Geothrix sp. 21YS21S-2: one gene and its partner. Each later gene encodes a partner of the first gene's protein in a complex. Links are inferred from orthologs where the notes say so. Each region holds a gene or a part of one and is shown on either strand. Other genes may lie near its edges.

Region 1 (3,294 bases):
ATTCGACGGCGTCGGCTGGAGCGCAGCGCAGCTCGCCGCCGTCAAGAGCGATCCCTTCGTGATGAACGCCCGCACCTCCGAGCTGCCCGGCTACGGCACCGCCACCGCGCTGGGCACGCCCGCCGCCACCGCCTACCGTTTCGGCGGGGCCCTGCAGCCCGACAACTGGACCCTGTCCGACTTCATCACCCAGGCCCGGGGCTCCTTCACCATCGTGCACCGGCCCCGGGGCGCCAACGGCCTCTTCACCCTGACCGGGTTCGACCGCACCGTTCCCGTGGGCACCGGCGTCAACGCCTGGTGGACCGGCAAGGGCTTCTACGCCGACGGCACCACCAACGGCGGCTTCGACGCCATCGAGCTCCTGCGCGGCGAGGGCTTCGTCAAGACCGCCCCCGATCCCTGGTTCCAGGAATTCCTCCAGGTCCGGGCCGACTGGTTCGCGCTCCTCAACCAGCAGACCCCCGCGGCCTTCACCAAGGCCCTGGGCCTGTCCTCGGCGAGGTTCAGCCTCGACACCCCCGTGGGCCTGGCCCGCACCTACCTCAAGGCCACGCCCGTCCTCGCCAACCCGCCCATCGCCGGCACCACGCCCACCTCGGACCTGGTGCAGGACCTCTCCACCGTGCTCGCCGCCCTGAAGTCCGGCGCCGCGGTGGCCTCCACCGGTCCCTTCCTGGACGTGACGGTGGGAGGCGCCGGTCCCGGCGGCCTGGTGAAGGGCCCCCTGGCCACGGCCAATGTCGTCGTGAACCTCTACAGGCAGGACTGGATGCCCCTGGACCAGGTGCGCATCGTCATGAACGGCAAGGTGGTCAGCACCATCGATCCGGCCGCCCTCACCCGGTCCGCCACGGACGACCGCCTCTTCAGCGGCACCTTCCCCGTCGCCCTGCCCACCACGGGCACCGGCGCCTGGATCGTGGTGGAAGCCGGCGTCGCCCTCGACCAGACCGGGCCCTACAAGGCGGGAACGCCCTGGTACGAGATCATGCGGGGCATCTACCCCATCGCCGTCACGAACCCCATCTTCATCGATGTGACGGGCACCGGCTACACCCACCCCTGACGTGACCCCATGAGCGAGTGGCTCCCCCAACGCCTGCCAGAGGACATCGAGGCCGAACGCGCGCTGTTGGCCACCTGCTGCGCGCCGGGGGCCGAGACGGCCGCCACCGAGGTCTCCTTCGTCCTGACGGAGGAGGACTTCGTCCACCCCGCCCACCGCGCGGTGTTCAAGGCCCTCAAGTCCCTGATCGAGGCCCAGCTGGAGGTGAACTCCCTCACCCTCAAGGACGCCCTCGACCAGGCCGGGGACCTCGCCCGGGTGGGCGGGTTCACCGGGCTGGTGGACCTCCTCAGCGCCGAGGAGGTGGGACGGCCCAAGGTGCTGGCCGACCTGCTCATCCGCAAGCGCAAGCTCAGGCAGCTCATCCGGCTGGGGGCCCAACTGGTGCGCCAGGCCGCGGAGGAGGAGGCGCCCCCCGACACCCTCGTGGAGCAGGCGGCGGTCGACCTCTTCCGCCTGGCCCAGGGCCAGGACAAGCGGGGCCTCGAGCACATCGCCGACGTGGCCAGGGACGCCATGGAGAACCTCCTGGACCGCCTGGAGGGCCGCGGCTCCACCGGCCTCAGGGTGGGCTTCTCCAGGCTGGACGCCATCACCCAGGGCTTCCAGCCCGGCAACCTCATCATCCTCGCGGCCCGCCCCGGCATCGGCAAGACGGCCCTGGCCCTCAACTGGCTGCTGCGTTCGGCCATGTACCATCAGGCCCACGCGGCCTTCTTCTCGCTGGAAATGTCCAAGGAGGAGGTCTTCAACCGCCTGCTGTCGGCCCACTGCGCGGTGAACCTCCGCAGCGTGGCCGCCGGCAACTTCGACGAGGCCATCCAGGCCCGGCTGCTGAAGAGCCGGGACGCCCTGCTGGAGCTCCCCATCTACATCAACGACCAGGCCGCCATCACCACGCGCGAGATCACGGCCATGGTGGACCGCCACCTCTCCCACGCCAACCACAAGCTGGACCTGCTCATCGTGGACTACCTGCAGCTCCTGAGCAGCCCCGACTCGTCGCGCGCCGCCAAGCAGAGCGAGGCCACCCGCATCGGCGAGATCAGCCGCGGCTTCAAGCTCCTGGCCAAGGACCACGGCATCCCCATCGTCGTCCTCTCGCAGCTGAACCGCGAAGTGGAGCACCGCCAGGGCGGGCGCCCCCAGCTCTCCGACCTGCGCGACTCCGGCGCCATCGAGCAGGACGCCGACATGGTCATGTTCATCCACCGCCGCATGCAGCCCCCCGCCGACGGCCAGGTGGAGGACGACCGCAGCGCGGAGCTGATCATCGCCAAGCACCGCAACGGCCCCGTGGGCTCCGTGGGGCTCTACTTCGAGGGCGAGTACGCCCGCTACCGCGAGATGGAGCGCGCCACCGATCCCGGGCAGGGCTGATGGCCACGGCGCTGCCGCTCTACCCCCTCTCCTCCAAGGTCACGGCCCTGCGGGGGGTGGGACCGGCCTTCGCCGAGGCCTTCGAGGCCGCCGGCATCACCACCCTCAAGGAACTCCTCTGGTCCCTGCCGTACCGCTACATCGACCGGGGCAGCCTCCAGAAGATCGGCGAGCTCGACACCCGCTGGAGCCCCGACCGGGAGCCCGTGACCGTGCTGGGCACCGTCAAGGACCTCCGGAGCACCACCACCCGCTTGCAGCGCATGGCCCTCACCGAGGTGCTCCTGCAGGACGGCACCGGCACCATCCGCCTCATCTGGTTCAACCAGGGCTACCTGGCCAAGGCCCTGCGGCCCGGCGACCGGATACTGGCCTTCGGGCCCGTGGCCATGGGCCGCGGGGGCCTGGAGATGCGGGGACCGGCCTTCGAGAACATGGGCAAGGCGGCCGACGAGGAGAACCTCTGGATCCGCCGCTTCCTCCCCCTGTACCGCAAGCTGGGCCCCATCACCGGCCGGTACCGCCAGAAGCTGGTCCAGGAGGCCCTGGCCCGCGCCGCGGACCCGGGCGAGTGGCTGCCCCCGGACCTGGCCCGCGGCTATCCCGACACCCTGGGCGCCCTCCGGCTGCTGCACCAGCCCCCCGACGACGGGGACGCCGACCTGCTGGACGCCCACGCCACCCCCGCCCACCAGCGCCTGGCCTGCGAGGAGCTCTTCGCGTTCTCCCTGGGCGTCTCCCTGCGCCGCGCGGGCCGCATGGCGCGACGCGGCCAGCTGGTGGCCACCTCCCCCGAGCTGCGCGAACGGCTGCGGAGCTTCCTCCCCTTCCGGCTCACCGGGGCC
Region 2 (3,249 bases), 440 kb from region 1 along the record:
GCTGGAGGCCAGGCGGGACCGGGACAGGGCCCTCATGACGCTGCGCACGCCCACTTCGATGCGCTTGGCGATCTCCACCTCGTCCTCGCGCTTGAGGAGGGGGACCGTGCCCATTTCCTTGAGGTACATGCGAACCGGGTCGTTGAACTTGTCCCCGTCGGGCCCGTCGATGTCGATCTCCAGGTCCTTGTCCAGCTTGGGCGGGGCGTCCACGAAGACGTTCTCCGCCTCGGACTGCTCCCGGGCCATGAGCGCCTCGGCCTCGGTCGCGCCGACGCCGATGGCCAGCTTGGCGAACATACCCATCAGGTTTTCGAGGTCCACGGGGGAGGATGCGGAGCCCGGGAGGAACGAGTTGAGCTCGTCCACCAGGACGTATCCGCGGGTCCTACCCAGGGAGATCAGTGCTTTCGTGAGCTGGTAGTAGCTTTCACGGGCCGGGTTTGGGACCATTAATACCTCAAAGAACCACGGGATCACAGGATCCAAGGTGTCTGTCGCGTATTGATTCCTCGGGACCGAGTCGAGGGCAGAGTTAACCCATCGTGACAAGGCACCTAGAATTACTCAGTATAGGAAATCAATCCCCCCAGGCAAGGGGGAATTACAAATTAGATGCGGGAATCACCGGAAATGTTTACCTCGAGAAGGATTTCCTTCTCAGTCCGGTCAGTTCCTTGCCCAGCCTCGCCCCGCGCTGGAGCAGATCGTTCACCGTGAGGGTCAGCCGCCGGGAAAGCTCGGCGTCCACCATCACCGCGGGATCCAGGAGCTGGCGGCTCAGGGCCTGCTTCTCCCGTTCCACGAAGGCCATCTCCAGCTTCAGGAACACCTGGTCCGGCATCAGCTCGGCGTCGTCCTTCACGCTCCACCGCGCCTCGAGGTGCCTGAGCTGGGCCAGGGCCTCGGGGGGGATGTGGGACTCGTCCCCGGAGGCGTCCAGCAGGCACTGGAGGAGGGGGGCCCCGGTGAGGGACTCCCACCAGGCCGGGGGGGTCGAGGCGAGGCGGGCCAGGAACGCGGGGTCCTTGGCCAGCAGGAGCAGCGGCCTCAGCAGGTCGTCCACCTCCGCCACCGGGGGGGCGGCCACCACCTCCTCGGCATGGGGGGCCTGGGCCCGGGCCTTGATGGCCTTGTCCAGCTCCTCGAGGGGGATCTTCAGCTCGTGGGCCAGGCTGGCGAAAAGCTCCCGCTGCTCGGGGGTGTGGGGCAGGTAGGCCAGGAAGCCCGCCAGCTCCCGCAGGGCCTCCATGCGCTCCGCGGTCCGGCGCAGGTCCTTGCCCTCCAGGGCCCGGTTGATGATGAAGTTCGTCCAGTCCGGGGCCTTGCCCATGAGCTCGCGGAAGGCTTCGGCCCCCAGGGTCATGCACCAGGTGTCGGGGTCCTCCCCCTGGGGCAGGAGCAGGAGCCGCACGTCGAAGCCCATGGGCAGGGCCAGCTTGAGGCTCTTCTCCATGGCCCGCAGGCCCGCGGCGTCCCCGTCGAAGCAGAGGATGAGGCGCTTGGTGAACCGCCCCACCAGCTGCAGGTGACCCTCCGTGAGCGCGGTGCCCAGGGGGGCCACGGCCTGGTGGATGCCCTGCTGGTGGAGCTGGAGCACGTCGAAGTAGCCCTCCACCACCAGGGCGCCGTCCCGCAGCTGCCCCTTGGCCCGGTGGAACCCGTAGAGGACCGAGCCCTTCTGGAAGAGGGAGGTCTCACGGGTATTGAGATACTTGGGCTTGGAATCGCCGAAGGCCCGGCCCCCGAAGGCGATGACCTTGCCCCGGGCGTCGAAGATGGGAATCACCAGCCGGTCCCGCAGGAAGTCCAGGAAGCTGCCCCGCTCGCTGCGGGACACCAGCCCGGTCTGCTCCAGGAGCTCCAGGGAGAAGCCCTGGGCCTTCAGGTGGGTGACCAGGGCCTCCCAGGCGTCCGGGGCGTAGCCCAGGCCCGCCTCCTGCATGAAGGCGGGGGTCATGCCCCGGCCCTTGAGGTAGTCCATGGCCTTGGGGGACTCGGCCAGCTTGCGCTCGTAGAAGGCCTGGGCGGTCTCCAGGGCCAGGCGCAGGCGGGCCTCCAGATCCAGCTCGGCGGCCGGCCGCTCCCGCTGCCGGGGCAGGTCGATGCCCGCCGACCGGGCCAGCTGCTCCATGGCCTCCGGGAAGGGGAGGCCCTCCCGCTCCATTAGCCAAGTGAAGGCATCACCGTGCTTACCGCATCCGAAGCAGTGGTAGAACCCCCGGTCGGCCACCACCTGGAAGCTGGGGCTGCGCTCGCTGTGGAAGGGGCAGAGGCCCACCCAGGCGGAACCCTGGCGCCTCAATTTGACGGCCTGTCCCACCAGCGCCACCAAGTCCGTCGCGTCCTTGATGCGTTGCACAAGTTCCCTGTCCCGCATTCCCCGAGTCCCCTTCCTCCAGACTGCTTGAGAAGCCCGCCGGAGGCAAGGGCGGTGATGTCGAATTCAAAAAAGGCACGCTAGAGATTCATGGATCAAACTCCAATAAAGGGTCAAAAAAAGAAATTCCCGGGAAACGATCCGTATTACCATGGGTTCCGTAATCTTCAAGGAGCGCTATGCCTACCATCGAAATCAGTTCCCAGACCGGCAAGGACTTCTCGGGCGACGTGCTGATCGTTCCGGTGTTCTCAGGCCGCGAACGTCACAGGCTGCCTCTCGCCATCAGCAAGGTCGCAAGACAGGTCATGGACGAAAGCGATTTCAAGGCGGACTATCTTGAAGTTGTGCCGCTCCATCACCCCAATGGAGTGAAAGATTGCCGCTGGATGCTTCTCGTCGGCCTGGGCGAAGAAGAGGCCGTTACCCACAACAAAATCCGCAAGGCGGTGGGAACTGCCGCCCGCAACGCCCTCAAGAAGGGCTGGAAGCGGGTGGGCATCGTGAGCCCGTCCACCTCCTCCCTGGACCACGACGAGGTCCAGGTGGCCGTGCTGGAAGGCGCCCTCCTGGCCGACTACGACTTCGCGGCCTTCAAGGGCAAGCCCGAGCCCAAGCGGTTCGAGAGCCTGGACGTCTTCACCAACGGCGACGACACCCGCAAGGCCCGGCGCCGCCTCCCCCAGATCGAGGCCGGCGTGGGCGCCTGCCACCGCGTGCGGGACCTGGCCAACACCCCCGCCTCCGACCTGCACCCCGAGTCCTTCGCCGCCGAGGCCCAGAAGCTGGCCAAGGCCCACAAGCTGGGCATCGAGGTCCTGGGCCCCGACGAGCTGGCCAAGGGCAACTTCAACGCCGTGCTGGCGGTG

Evidence for each region.
Region 2: the proteins of dnaB (region 1) and dnaG are in contact, whole or in part, in a crystal structure (PDB 2R6A), measured with the Geobacillus stearothermophilus proteins. The link is inferred for Geothrix sp. 21YS21S-2 from one-to-one orthologs. Residues at the interface, in WP_033016901.1 of Geobacillus stearothermophilus: Ser13, Glu15, Ala16, Gln18, Glu91, Leu92, Asp94, Ala95, Val96, Pro97, Thr98, Ala99, Ala100, Asn101, Tyr104, Tyr105, Ile108; in WP_049624496.1 of Geobacillus stearothermophilus: Lys456, Leu457, Leu458, Pro459, Ala460, Asn463, Ala464, Leu467, Leu535, Leu536, Ile537, Ala538, Gln544, Glu545, Asp548, Tyr549, His552.

What each region holds. Positions count from the first base shown.
Region 1 is NZ_CP132910.1:1,640,485-1,643,778, reverse strand. Bases 281-3,263 are described here. They hold dnaB (replicative DNA helicase), read left to right. Parts: upstream 281-1,078; coding sequence 1,079-2,449; downstream 2,450-3,263. Other genes in these bases: recG (ATP-dependent DNA helicase RecG), read left to right, coding at 2,449-3,263; RAH40_RS07485 (hypothetical protein), read left to right, coding at 281-1,069. In the rest of the region: more of RAH40_RS07485, read left to right, coding at 1-280; more of recG, read left to right, coding at 3,264-3,294. UniProt on the Escherichia coli protein: The main replicative DNA helicase, it participates in initiation and elongation during chromosome replication. Travels ahead of the DNA replisome, separating dsDNA into templates for DNA synthesis.
Region 2 is NZ_CP132910.1:1,200,040-1,203,288, reverse strand. What follows is about bases 1-2,938. They hold dnaG (DNA primase), read right to left. Parts: upstream 2,363-2,938; coding sequence 638-2,362; downstream 1-637. Other genes in these bases: RAH40_RS05485 (leucyl aminopeptidase), read left to right, coding at 2,560-2,938; rpoD (RNA polymerase sigma factor RpoD), read right to left, coding at 1-453. Outside these bases: more of RAH40_RS05485, read left to right, coding at 2,939-3,249. UniProt on the Escherichia coli protein: RNA polymerase that catalyzes the synthesis of short RNA molecules used as primers for DNA polymerase during DNA replication.